Regions from separate parts of the Hominenteromicrobium sp. genome, predicted to be linked through region 2. Evidence: predicted binding sites of a transcription regulator. Region 2 holds the regulator's gene; each other region holds the start of a gene.
What was found. The regulator NrdR, encoded in region 2, represses ribonucleotide reductase genes. The targets are predictions, from matches to a motif close to CACNANATNTNGTG.
Positions count from the first base shown of each region.

Region 1: the regulator NrdR is predicted to act here: its motif matches at 2,633-2,646, upstream of ACLTX1_RS08135 (anaerobic ribonucleoside triphosphate reductase).
Region 3: the regulator NrdR is predicted to act here: its motif matches at 2,464-2,477, upstream of nrdD (anaerobic ribonucleoside-triphosphate reductase).

Region 1 covers NZ_JBKWAE010000009.1:11,572-15,828, reverse strand. Annotated here, with positions in the region: gene ACLTX1_RS08140 (hypothetical protein) at 1-21, opposite strand, end outside; gene ACLTX1_RS08135 (anaerobic ribonucleoside triphosphate reductase) at 210-2,507, opposite strand; gene ACLTX1_RS08130 (pentapeptide repeat-containing protein) at 2,867-3,472, opposite strand; gene aspS (aspartate--tRNA ligase) at 3,472-4,257, opposite strand, start outside.
Region 2 covers NZ_JBKWAE010000004.1:171,330-175,586, reverse strand. Annotated here, with positions in the region: gene ACLTX1_RS04985 (spore germination protein) at 1-623, opposite strand, end outside; gene ACLTX1_RS04980 (DUF421 domain-containing protein) at 734-1,429, shown strand; gene ACLTX1_RS04975 (DUF4363 family protein) at 1,426-1,806, shown strand; gene nrdR (transcriptional regulator NrdR) at 1,861-2,322, opposite strand; gene abc-f (ribosomal protection-like ABC-F family protein) at 2,566-4,257, shown strand, end outside.
Region 3 covers NZ_JBKWAE010000012.1:72,108-76,364, reverse strand. Annotated here, with positions in the region: gene nrdG (anaerobic ribonucleoside-triphosphate reductase activating protein) at 1-116, opposite strand, end outside; gene nrdD (anaerobic ribonucleoside-triphosphate reductase) at 195-2,354, opposite strand; gene ACLTX1_RS09740 (heavy metal translocating P-type ATPase) at 2,872-4,257, opposite strand, start outside.

The DNA.
Region 1 (4,257 bases), on a different contig from region 2:
GAACTTGCGGTTCAAGTTCATTGGGAGACCCCCTAATTGGGTCTCCCACACTTCAACAGTCCACCGGACTGTTGAAGTTCCCGTCCTGATTTTTGGTAGGCAAATAGATTTCGTTTTCTGCAGAAAGCGACTCGGGGCTTCGCCCCAAGACCCCACCGCCTTTGAAAAGGCGGGCGAAACTTTTAATCACCGTTAACGGTAACTTTGCTCTATCTAATTAAATGCGAATAATCCGGGACGTCGTGGTAGCGCTTTTTCAGCTCCAGAAGCCTTTCGAGCGGAACGCCTTCGCCCTCTCTTCTGCCGCACCTCGGGCACACCTTGTCGATGATGCCGTTATACCCGCACACAGGGTCTCTGTCTACGGGGTGGTTGACCGAGCCATAGCCGATGCCCATTTCTTTCATGCAGCGCACGATGCTTTCAAATGCGTCGATGTTTTTGCACGTATCGCCGTCGAGCTCCACGTAGCTGATATGCCCCGCATTCGTGAGCGCGTGAAACGGCGCTTCTCTGCGAATCTTTTCATAGGCGCTGATGGGGTAGTACACCGGCACGTGAAACGAGTTTGTGTAATACTCTCTGTCCGTAACGCCGGGAATTTTGCCGTATTTCTTTTGGTCTATGCGCACAAAGCGGCCGGAAAGCCCCTCTGCGGGCGTTGCGAGCAAGGTGAAGTTGAGGCCGGTCTCACGGCTTTTTTCGTCCATTTTCTCCCGCATATGGGAGATAATCTCAAGCCCCAGCTTCCAGCTTTCTTCGCTTTCGCCGTGGTGCTTACCGGTGAGGGCTTTTAAGGTCTCGGCAAGGCCGATGAAGCCAACACTTAAGGTGCCGTGCTTTAAGACTTCGGCGACGGAATCGTTGCGGTCGAGCTTTTCGGAATCGATCCACACGCCCTGCCCCATGAGGAACGGATAATTATACACCTTTTTGCTGCACTGGATTTTGAAGCGGTGCAGAAGCTGTTCTTCCACGAGCGCGATTTTTTCATCGAGCAGCTTATAGAACGTTTTCATATCGCCCTTCGCTTCAATGCCGATGCGCGGCAGGTTGATGGAGGTGAAACTCAAATTGCCTCTGCCGCAGGTGACTTCCTTTGTGTTATCGAATACATTGCCCATGACGCGCGTACGGCAGCCCATGTACGCCACCTCGGTGTTATAATCGCCGGGTTTATAGTATTGCAGGTTGAACGGGGCGTCCAAAAAACTGAAATTCGGGAACAGGCGCTTGGCGGAGCAGCGCAGCGCGTGGCGGAACAGGTCATAGTTCGGGTCGCCCTCGTTGTAGTTGACGCCCTCCTTGACTTTGAAAATTTGAACCGGGAAAATGGGTGTTTCGCCGTCGCCGAGCCCCGCTTCCGTAGCGCGGAGCAGGTTGTGCACGGCCATTCTGCCCTCCGGAGAGGTATCCGTGCCGTAGTTTAAGGAGCTGAACGGTACCTGTGCACCGGCGCGGGAATTCATGGTGTTTAAATTGTGGACGAGCGCTTCCATGGCCTGATACGTGGTAGCATCCGTCTCTTTGTAGGCGGTCTTTGCGGCGTATTCCGCGGCGGCGCGGGCAGCGTCGCCCGTGATGATCTGGAAGCCGTTTTCTGCTTGATGGCGCGGCAGAAACGCGCGCAGCTTTTCGGCGTAAGCTTCTGCGGTGTGCATTGTGACATCGGTGCCGAGCGCTTCTTTGATGGCAGCCGTCAGCGCGGCGGCATCGGAGGCGCTCATATCAAACCGCACCTCAATATACTGCGCAAGCGCACGGAAATACTGCTTGCGGTATGTTTTCTTCACGCCCTCCGCCATAGCGTAGTCGAAATTCGGCACGCTTTGGCCGCCGTGCATCTCGTTTTGGTTTGCCTGAATGGCGATGCACGCGAGCGCGGCGTAGCTGCGGATGTCGTTCGGCTCTCTCAAATAGCCGTGGCCTGTGGAAAATCCGTCTTGAAACAGCTTTAAAAGGTCAATCTGACAGCATGTTTCGGTGAGGGCGTAAAAGTCTTTATCGTGAATGTGGATGTCGCCGCTCACGTGTGCTTCGGCAATCTCCGGCGGGATGACATATTTATCATAAAATGCCTTGGCGCTTTCGGAGCCGTATTTCAGCATGGTGCCCATGGCGGTATCGGCGTTGATATTCGCGTTTTCGCGCTTTAAGTCATCCTCTTCGGACGGGCGGAACGTGAGGTTTTCAAAAATCTTCACGAGCTCGTCGTCCATTTCGCGCAGGTGCTCATGCTCCGTGCGATAATTGATGTAAGCGTTCGCCGTTTTGGCGTAATCGGCGGCAAGAAGCTTTTCCTCCACCACGTTTTGAATTTCCTGCGCCGTGGGCGTACCCGGCAGCTTTTCGAGCGCCGTGAGCACCTCTTCGGTCAATTCGTTCAGATCGGCGTCGCTCATACGCTCTGCGGCGATCCTGGTATTGGCCTTAAAAATGGCGCTTTTGATTTTCCGCGCATCGAACGACACCTTGTCCCCGCTGCGCTTGACAATATATCGAATCATACGTTTAACTTCCCTTTCCGTTTCTCCCCTGCGGCAAAGCCTAAGAGCCTTCGCTTTGCGCTTTCTGTACTTTCGATTATAGGCGCTTTTCCTATACATGTCAAGGGCATATTTAGTATCAAAACCACTATATATAGTATTAGGTTTACATAATAATAACAAAATATACCGCGCGTCATAGAAACGGTTTTTTCCATAACACGCGGTATAACTTGTGATTTCATGGCGTTTTTTCACGGTTTTTGGGGCACATTTCGGCGCGGTTGCACACCGTCTATACCCGTTTATAAGCCCTATGCACGCCATACGGCGGTTGACAAAATAAACCGCGTTTTTTCACGAAATTTTTGCCGGCTTTTTTAGTTGACGACGGCGCCGAGCAGTCCTGCGAGATACACCGCGCCCTCCAAATCGATCTTTGTTTTCTGCATTTTTGCAAAGCGGATATCGGTGCGCGAAAATTTGGCACGGCGCAGGTCGCATTCTTTCAGCTGCGCATTGCGGAACACGGTCTCCGTAAGGTCGCATCCGGAAAGATCGGCTTTTTCGAGGTCCGCTTCCGCAAAGCTCGTACCGCGCAGACTGATGCCGGAAAAGTCCTGCTTTTTGAGCGGACAATGATCGAGCACACAGTATTCGAGTGTGCCGCCGCGCACGGCCCAACCGGTGAGGTCTGCGCCCGCAAAGGAGCAGCCCGAGACACGGCAATTCTCAAACGCGGTGACAAACAGGCTTGCGCCCGAAAACGTGCAGTTTTCAAACGAACAGCCGCGCGCCAAAACGTCGTTTAAGCGAGAAAAATCGAACGCACACGCAGAAAAGCGGCATTTTTCAAGCAAAGCGCCGGAAAACATCGCGCCGCGCAGGTCGCAATTTTCAAACGTATAGCCGCGCAGCTCGGCGTCCGTGAAATCGGTATCGCCGAGCCGCGCGTTTTTATACGTGTTCTGTTCTAAAGAGAACATTACTCTTCTTCCGTCACGGCGATGTGCAGCTCTTTGAGCTGTGCCTCGGTGACTTTGGACGGTGCGTCCATCATGACATCCTGTGCGCTCTTGTTCATCGGGAACGCGATGACCTCGCGGATGGATTCTTCGCCGGAGAGCAGCATAACCATGCGGTCTACGCCCGGGGCGATGCCGGCGTGCGGCGGCGCTCCGTAGCAGAACGCGTTGTACATGGCCGGGAACTTCGCCTTTACGTCGTCTTCGCCGAGGCGTACCATCTCGAACGCCTTGACCATGATCTCCGGGTCATGGTTACGCACAGCGCCGGAGGAGAGCTCTACGCCGTTGCAAACGAGGTCGTACTGGTCTGCCAGAATGTCGAGCGGGTCAATCTCGCCGCGCTCGGCCTTAAGCAGCGTTTCCATACCGCCGGAGGGCATGGAGAACGGGTTGTGGCAGAACTCCAGCTCGCCGGATTCCTCGCCGATCTCGTACATGGGGAAATCGACGATCCAGCAGAACTCGTAGCGCTCTTTATCCATGTGGCCCTCGCACGCCGCGCCGAGCATACGACGCATGACGCCTGCGGTCTTCTGGGCCTCCTCACGCTTGCCTGCGGAGAGGAACACGAGCGTATTCGGCTCGAGAGACAGCGCGGATTTGACGGCTTCCACGGTCTTTTCATCCGCATTGATAAACTTTGCGATGCCGCCGGCAATGGCGCCGGATTCATCGACCTTGAACCAGTACGGCTTCTGGCCGGCCTGCACCTCTACGTCTGCGCAGAGCTTATCGACCGCCTT
Region 2 (4,257 bases):
AGCACGTCTTTTAGATTACATGCGGAAAGCCGCTTTTTGAGTGTGTTAATGATCTTCGGGTCCGCGATGTTTTTTAAATAGCACAGCGCAGCCGGTGTTTGGCTCTCTTCGCCAACCGTCACCTTTTCAAATTTGAGCTCGGTCGTTTTGAGACGGCGTCGTAAAAGCGAAATGTTTGTCTGGTAGGTTTCCACAAAGCCTTCGCGGGGGCCGCGCTGCATAACTTCCGTATCGGGCTCATCCACCCCGCGCGCAGCAAAGCCCTGCGTGCCGAACGCGAGCGCTGTCGGACAGTTATCGAGCAGCAGCACCGCAAAACCGTTCATCATGCGTTCGAGCACTTCGCTGACGGTGGAAAGCTCGGCTTGCTCTACGGCGCACAGCACGTTTTCTTCGATAAACAAAAGTGTTTCTTTGCCGTTATCCGTCGGAATTTTCGCGCGCATCAACGGATTTAAAATGCTCAAAGTAATGTGCTGCTTGCTGACGAGCCCGTCCATGGTGAGCAGCGCGGCCGGTACCGTGCCGACCATAAATTCGCGCTCGATATAATCCATGGCGTTTTCAAATAATCCATTTATATATGTTACGTTTTCCTTTAAGTGTTCAGATAAGTTTTCCATCAGCAGTTTCCTTTCCGCATGGTTCTCCTGTGTAGATTTTACAGAAAGGCCGTATTTTATACGCCCGAAGACGCATAATAGCGACGAAGACATACGGAAAGGAAAACGCCATGTTTATTTCGTTTGTGCGCACAATCATCTTGTATTTTATGATTATTTTGGCCGTTCGCGTTATGGGCAAACGGCAGATCAATCAACTGCAAACGAGTGAATTGGTCGTGACGCTGCTCATCTCAGACCTTGCGGCGATCCCGATGCAGGACAGCGGACAGCCGCTTTTCAGCGGGCTCATCCCCATTTTGGTGCTCATCGCGCTCGAGGTGCTCGTTTCGGTTTTCATGCTTAAAAGCAGCCGTTTTCACCGTTTGGTGTGCGGCAAGCCGGTCGTCATCATCAAAGATGGGCGTATCATTCAGGAAAACATGCAGGAGCTGCGCATGAGCGTAGAAGACCTTTTTGAGCAACTGCGGCAAAAGGATATTTTTGTGCTTTCGGATGTGGCATATGCCATTGTAGAGACGAACGGCACGCTGAGTGTCGTTAAAAAAGCCGCCGTCGATTACCTGCGTCCGAGCGATATGGGCGTGAAAGTGAAAGACGAGGGCCTTGAAGTCGTTGTGGTGAGCGACGGAGACCTTTCTGTGGGCTCTATGCACTTGTGCGGCAAAAATGAAGAGTGGATACACAGCATATTAAAAAGCGAAGCCGTACCGCTTTCCGAAGTGTTTATTCTAACGGTAAACACAGCCGGCCATTATACGCTCATTCGGCGGGACGGCAGCCTAAAAAAGGGAGTGAAAAAATGAAGCGCATGACCTTTTCAATCGTTTTGGCGGTATTTGCTGTGGCGGTGTGTATCTTTGGTTACTGCAACACGGCAAGATCTGCGAATACACTGATTGTGTCCGCGGAAAATATCGACCGGCTGCTTTCCGACGGCGAAGCGGAAAAAGCCTTGGAGGAAAGCCGAAAATTGCAGGCAGACTGGGAGAAAATACACGATAAACTGTGCGTTTTCCTGCCGCACGAGCATTTGGAGCCGCTGGAAAACATTTTTGCCGTGCTGCCCTATTATATTGAGCAGGAGGAGGTGTCCTTAGCGCGCGCCGAATGCCAGATGGTGAAAAACACGGCGGAGCACATTCAAAAAACAGAGCGCATCGCATTTGAAAATGTGTTTTAAAGCAAAAAACAGCAGCCCCATATCGCGTTGGGACTGCTGCTACATAATCTGAATTTATCGGTTGCGCTCGGCCTTAATCTTATTGAGCTCATCCATGAACGTATTGATGTCTTTGAATTCACGGTAAACGGAAGCAAAGCGAACATAGGCGACTTCGTCGACCTTCTTGAGCTTATCCATGGCATAAGTGCCGATGAGCGTGGATGGCACTTCGCGGTCGAGCGAGTTTTGCAGGAGCGTTTCAATCTCGTCTACGATGCGCTCCAGTGTTTCAAGCGGTACCGGGCGTTTTTCGCAGGCGCGCAGAAGGCCGTTCAACAGCTTGTTGCGGTCAAAAGCCTCACGGGATTTATCTTTTTTTACAACGACCACCGGCACAGTCTCAATGACTTCATAGGTCGTAAAGCGTTTTGCGCAGTTTAAGCACTCACGGCGGCGGCGAATGCGCTCCCCCTCATCGGTCGGCCTGGAATCGATGACCTTACTTTCACTGTATCCGCAATAGGGACATTTCATGGAAAACCCTCCAAAGTTCTAACACACCAAATCTGTCTCTTAAAGTAGTGTTATTATACAACAGTTTTCGGGGAAAAATCAAGCGAAACCGCATACTTTTTTCTATTTTGACCTTAAAATCGGAAAGAAACGTCAAATCTCTGCGATTTTCGCCCGCAGGGCGTGATTTTGTCTCGGTTTTTGCTTGATTTGAAGACTATCTTTCGGTATAATAAAACGGAATATGAACCGAGGAGAACAACTATGGCAATACTTACGGTGAACAACATAAAAAAGATGTTCGGCACCGATGTGATCATTCAGGATATTACATTTGAAGTGCAGAAAGGCGACCGTATTGGCCTTGTGGGCATTAACGGCTCCGGAAAGACGACGCTTTTCAAGGTACTGAACGGAGAATATACGGCGGACGAAGGCACCTTTACCCCGGCACGCGAAACGTCCATCGGCTACATGGAGCAACATGTTTGCCGCGATATGGAAAAACCGGCGTTTGACGAAGTGATGACGGTGTTCGCGCCGCTGCTCAAAATGGAAGCAGAAATAGAAGTGCTCACGACGAAAATTTCGGAAATGCCGGAAAACCTTAACGAGCTTATCGAAAAGCAGGCGGAGCTAAACGATCGTTTCATCGCAGACGGCGGCCTCACCTGCCGCAACCGTGCAAAAAGCACACTCATCGGCCTCGGCTTTGCGCCGGAGCAGATTTATGCTCCTATCGGTGTTTTGAGCGGCGGACAGAAAGCGAAAATTCAACTCGCAAAAATGCTGCTCGGCGAATCGAATTTGCTGTTGCTGGATGAGCCGACGAACCACCTTGATATTCCGTCTGTTGAATGGCTGGAGGATTTTCTGAAGAATTACAACGGCTCGTACATCGTTATTTCGCACGACCGTTATTTCCTTGATGCTGTGACGAACCGCACATTTGAGATTGAAAACACGCATTTGACAGAATATAAGGGCAATTATACGAAATATTTGCAGCTGAAAGAAGAAAACCGCCTTGCGATGCAGCGCGTCTACGATAACACCCAGCGCGAGATCAAGCGCATTGAGGGCATCATTGAGCAGCAGAAGCGGTTCAATCAGGAGCGCAACTATGTGACGATTGCGAGCAAGCAGAAGTCCATTGACCGTTTGCAGGCGGCGCTTGAAAAGCCGGAGGATGATCCGGATACCATCAAATTTCAGTTTAAGGCGAGCCAGCGCGGCGGCAATGATGTTCTGGAAGCGGAAGAGCTTGCCCTCTCATTCGGCGACCACAGGCTCTTTAAAAATGTGAATCTCGATATCAAACGCGGCGAAAAGGTGTTTCTCATCGGCCCGAACGGCTGCGGAAAAACGTCATTGCTGAAAGTGCTGTTGCACATTTATAAGCAAACCTTCGGCGATTTCCGCTTTGGCGCGAATATCGACATCGGCTACTACGATCAGGCGCAAGGCAATTTAGATGAGAGTAAGACGGTCATCGATGAGATCTGGGATCTGCACCCCTACATGACGCAGACGCAGGTGCGTAGCGCATTGGCGGTGTTCCTTTTTAAAGGCGAAGACGTGTATAAGCCCGTGAAAGGGCTTTCCGGCGGCGAGCGTGCGCGCGTGCTGCTTTTAAAGCTGATGCTTTCCAAAGCGAACCTTTTGATCCTCGACGAACCGACGAACCACCTCGATATCGGCTCCTGCGAGGCGCTTGAAAACGCACTTCTGGGCTACGATGGCACGCTGTTCGTCGTTTCGCATGACCGTTATCTTATCAACAAGCTTGCGGATAAAATCTACTATCTCACCCCTTCCGGCACAACGCTGTACCTCGGCAACTACGACGCATATCTTGAGGCCCGTCAAAAGCAGGAAGCCGCAAAAGCCGCTGCCGAAGCGGAAAATGAAAACGCTGTGCCGAAAGCCAATACAGTCTATAAACAAAAGAAAGAG
Region 3 (4,257 bases), on a different contig from region 2:
CACGTTTCGGCGTTGAAGCAGTTTTTGCAGTGGCGCGTGCAGCCGGAGACGAACAGCGTGACGCGCACGCCGATGCCGTTTGCGATGTCGGTTTTTTTGATCTCACCGTAATTCATGATGGTTTCCTCTATTCATGAAATACCGCACAAAGCGCCTGCCCTGTGCGGTACTGTTTATTCTTGATTTTGACTTAATTACAAGTGCAGCACGCGCTCTTTGATTTCGGCGGTACGGCCCTGGTTCCAGAACTGGGTGCCGATGTAACCGCAGGTGCGGCGGGCGACGTTCATGGTATCCTGGTCGCGGTTGCCGCAGTTCGGGCACTCCCAGACGAGCTTGCCGTCATCCTCGACGATCTGAATCTCACCGTCGTAGCCGCACTTCTGGCAATAATCGCTCTTGGTGTTAAGCTCGGCGTACATGATGTTATCGTAGATATAGCGGATGATCTGCAGGACGGCTTCGAGGTTATTCTGCATGTTCGGGACCTCGACATAGCTGATCGCACCGCCGGTGGAAAGCGCCTGGAACTGCGACTCGAAGCGGAGCTTTTCAAACGCATCAATATGCTCGGTGACGTGGACGTGGTAGCTGTTTGTGATATACGGCTTATCCGTGACGCCCGGGATGATGCCGAAGCGGCGCTGGAGGCACTTTGCGAACTTGTACGTGGTGCTTTCAAGCGGCGTGCCGTACAGACCGAAGCCGATGGTGGTCTCTGCCTTCCATTTTTCGCACGCAGCGTTCATGTACTTCATGACAGCGAGTGCAAACGGCGTTGCGCTGGGGTCCGTGTGGGATTTGCCCGTCATGTAGCGCACGCACTCGCACAGACCGGCATAGCCGAGCGAAATGGTGGAATAGCCGCCGTAGAGAAGCGCATCGATGGGCTCGCCTTTTTTGAGACGGGAGATTGCGCCGTACTGCCAGAGGATTGGCGCGGCGTCGGACAATGTGCCCTTCAAGCGGTTGTGGCGGCACATGAGTGCGCGGTAGCACAGGTCGAGGCGCTCATCGAAGACCTTCCAGAATTTTTCCATATCGCCGCCGGAGCTGAGCGCAACATCGACAAGATTCAGTGTGACGACGCCCTGATTGAAGCGGCCGTAGAACTTATAGTTGCCGTTTTCATCCTTCCACGGGCTTAACGCGCTGCGGCAACCCATGACCGGGAAGCAGTTGCCTTCTTTGAGCTCTTTCATCTTCTTTTCGGAGATGTAGTCCGGCACCATGCGCTTTGCGGTGCACTTTGCGGCAAGCTCGGTGAGGTAATAGTATTCGCTGCCGGGGGTAATGTTATCCTCCTGCAAAACATAAATGAGCTTCGGGAATGCCGGGGTAACCCACACACCCTTTTCGTTTTTGACGCCCTCATAGCGCTGGAGCAGCACTTCCTCGATAATCATGGCGAGGTCGCGCTTTTCGCGCTCGTTTTTCGCCTCGTTCAGATACATAAACACGGTGATGAACGGCGCCTGACCGTTCGTCGTCATCAAAGTCACGACCTGATACTGGATGGTCTGCACGCCGCGCTTGATCTCCTCACGCAGACGGCGCTCCACCATTTTGGAGATTTGAGCCTCATCCGGGGAAACGCCAAGCTCGCCGATCTCGACTTCGACCTCACGGCGGATTTTCTCGCGGGAGATCTGCACGAACGGCGCGAGGTGTGCGAGGCTGATGCTCTGGCCGCCGTACTGGTTACTTGCAACCTGCGCGACGATTTGCGTGGCGATGTTGCAGGCGGTGGAGAAGCTGTGCGGCTTTTCAATGAGCGTGCCGGTGATGACCGTGCCGTTTTGCAGCATGTCTTCGAGGTTTACGAGGTCGCAGTTGTGCATGTGCTGCGCGAAATAGTCCATATCATGGAAATGGATGATGCCCTGCTCATGTGCTTCGACGATTTCGCGCGGAAGCAAAATGCGGCGCGTGATGTCTTTGGAAACCTCGCCGGCCATGTAATCGCGCTGGACGCTGTTTACGGTTGGATTTTTATTCGCGTTTTCCTGCTTGACTTCCTCGTTGTTGCACTCGATAAGGCTGAGAATCTGGTTATCGGTGGTATTGGCGCGGCGCGCAAGCGAACGCGTATAGCGGTAACAGATATACTCCTTAGCGACATCGAACGCACCCTGCCCCATGATCTGCTTTTCTACGAGGTCCTGTATTTCTTCCACGGACGCTGCACGCCCCATGGCGACGCACGCTCCTTCGACATTTGCAGCAATTGTGCGAATTTGCTCGTTCGTAAGTCTCTGACGCTCGTCGATCTCTTTATTTGCCTTGGAGACAGCGACGATAATCTTCGTGATATCGAACGCTGCTTCCGAGCCGTTTCTCTTAATAATCTTCATGTTCCTTACCGCTCCTTCATACCGCCCGCGGGAGCTGCATGTTTCCAGCCCCTTTGGTTTTCATAATCAGTTTCCATAATTTTCTTTATATTGAATATTTATGCGTAACCACAAGATATTGTGTTCGTTTTTGCGGTTCCTGCCGCAAGCACCCTACCAGTATACACCTAAGTTGGCATCTTGTCGAGTAGTAAATGCGCTTTATTTTAAATTTCTTTTTGTACCCTTTTACCCATTGTGCAATAAAGCGTGAAAGGACACTGCAGAGCGGCGCGGCAAAGCGCGGGTTTGGATGTAAAAAAGGGCGGTCATTGACCGCCCTTGCAGGAACCCATGCAGCTGGGTTCCCTACGTTTTGAATGTCCCCCGGACATTCAAATCAACCTTCCTAATTTTATGTAGGCAAAGAGATTTCGCTTTCTGATAAAAGCAACTTAGGGCGCTGTCCTAAGTACCCGCAGTCTTTTGAAAAAGGCTGGCGAAAACTTTTGACCACCGTTACGGGAAGCTTCTTTTCTTACTCTTCCTCTGCTTTTTCCGGCAGAAGATCTGTCATGCTTTTGAGGCTGATGCCGAGTGTGGACATATTGTGCAGGAGTGCGGAGGTAGTCGGCTGGATGATTCCGCCTACGCCGAGCAGGATAAGCATGAGGTTGAAGCCGACGATGAAACGGTAGTTGCGGTGGATGCGCGCCATGAGCGCAGTGCTGAGCTGACGCAGGGTGACGAGCTCATAGAGATCGCCTGCCGCAACGGTGATGTCCGCGATCTCTCTGGCAATGGCGGCGCCGGTATTGATGGCAACGCCGACGCTTGCTTCGGACAGCGCCGGAGAATCGTTCACGCCGTCGCCGACCATGATAACGGTGCGGCCCATTTCTTTTTCGCGGCGGATGAAGTTCGCCTTATCCTCCGGCAGCACTTCGGCGTAGAACTCGTCCACGCCGACCTCTGCTGCAACGGCTTCGGCGGTCTTGCGATTATCGCCGGTCATCATGACAACCTTCTTGATGCCGCAAGCGTGCAGAGCGCAGATGGCGTCCTTTGCTTCCTTACGCAGCGGGTCGGAGATACAGATGACGGCTGCGAGCACACCGGAAATGCACAGATAAAGGTGCGAATACTCGGCCGGAAGTGCGTTGAACTTCGCTTCTTCGCCCTCCGGGATCACGCAGCCCTCGTCTTCAAAAACGAAGTGCGCGCTGCCGATGATGACCTTTTTGCCCTCCACAGTGCTGGAAATGCCGTGCGCGACGACGTATTCCACGCGAGAATGGTACTCTTCGTGGGAGAGGCCGCGGTCCTTGGCTTCGGCCACGACAGCGTTTGCCATGGAGTGCGGGTAATGCTCCTCAAGGCAGGCGGCAAGGCGCAGCATTTCGCTTTCCTCACGGTCGCCGAACGTTTCGATCATGGCAACACGCGGTGTTGCGTACGTCAGCGTGCCGGTTTTATCGAACACAATGGTATCGGCGTTTGCAACGGCCTCCATGAAGCGGCCGCCCTTGACGGAAATATGGTGTGCGCTGCTCTCGCGCATTGCGGACAGCACCGCGATCGGCATGGAGAGCTTTAATGCGCAGGAGAAATCGACCATCAGCACGGCGAGCATCTTTGTGACGTTGCGTGTGAGCAGATAGGTCAGCGCCGTGCCGCCAAGCGTGTACGGCACAAGCTTATCGGCAAGGCGGGAAGCCTTGTCTTCTGCGGTGGATTTCAATTTTTCGGATTCTTCGATCATGTGGACGATGCGGTCATAACGGCCGCCGCCCATAGCTTTTTCGACGCAGATGACGCACTCGCCCTCTTCGGCGACGGTGCCGGCATACACGTAGCTGCCGACGGACTTCTGCACCGGCAGAGATTCGCCGGTCATAGAGGCTTGATTGACCAAAGCTTCACC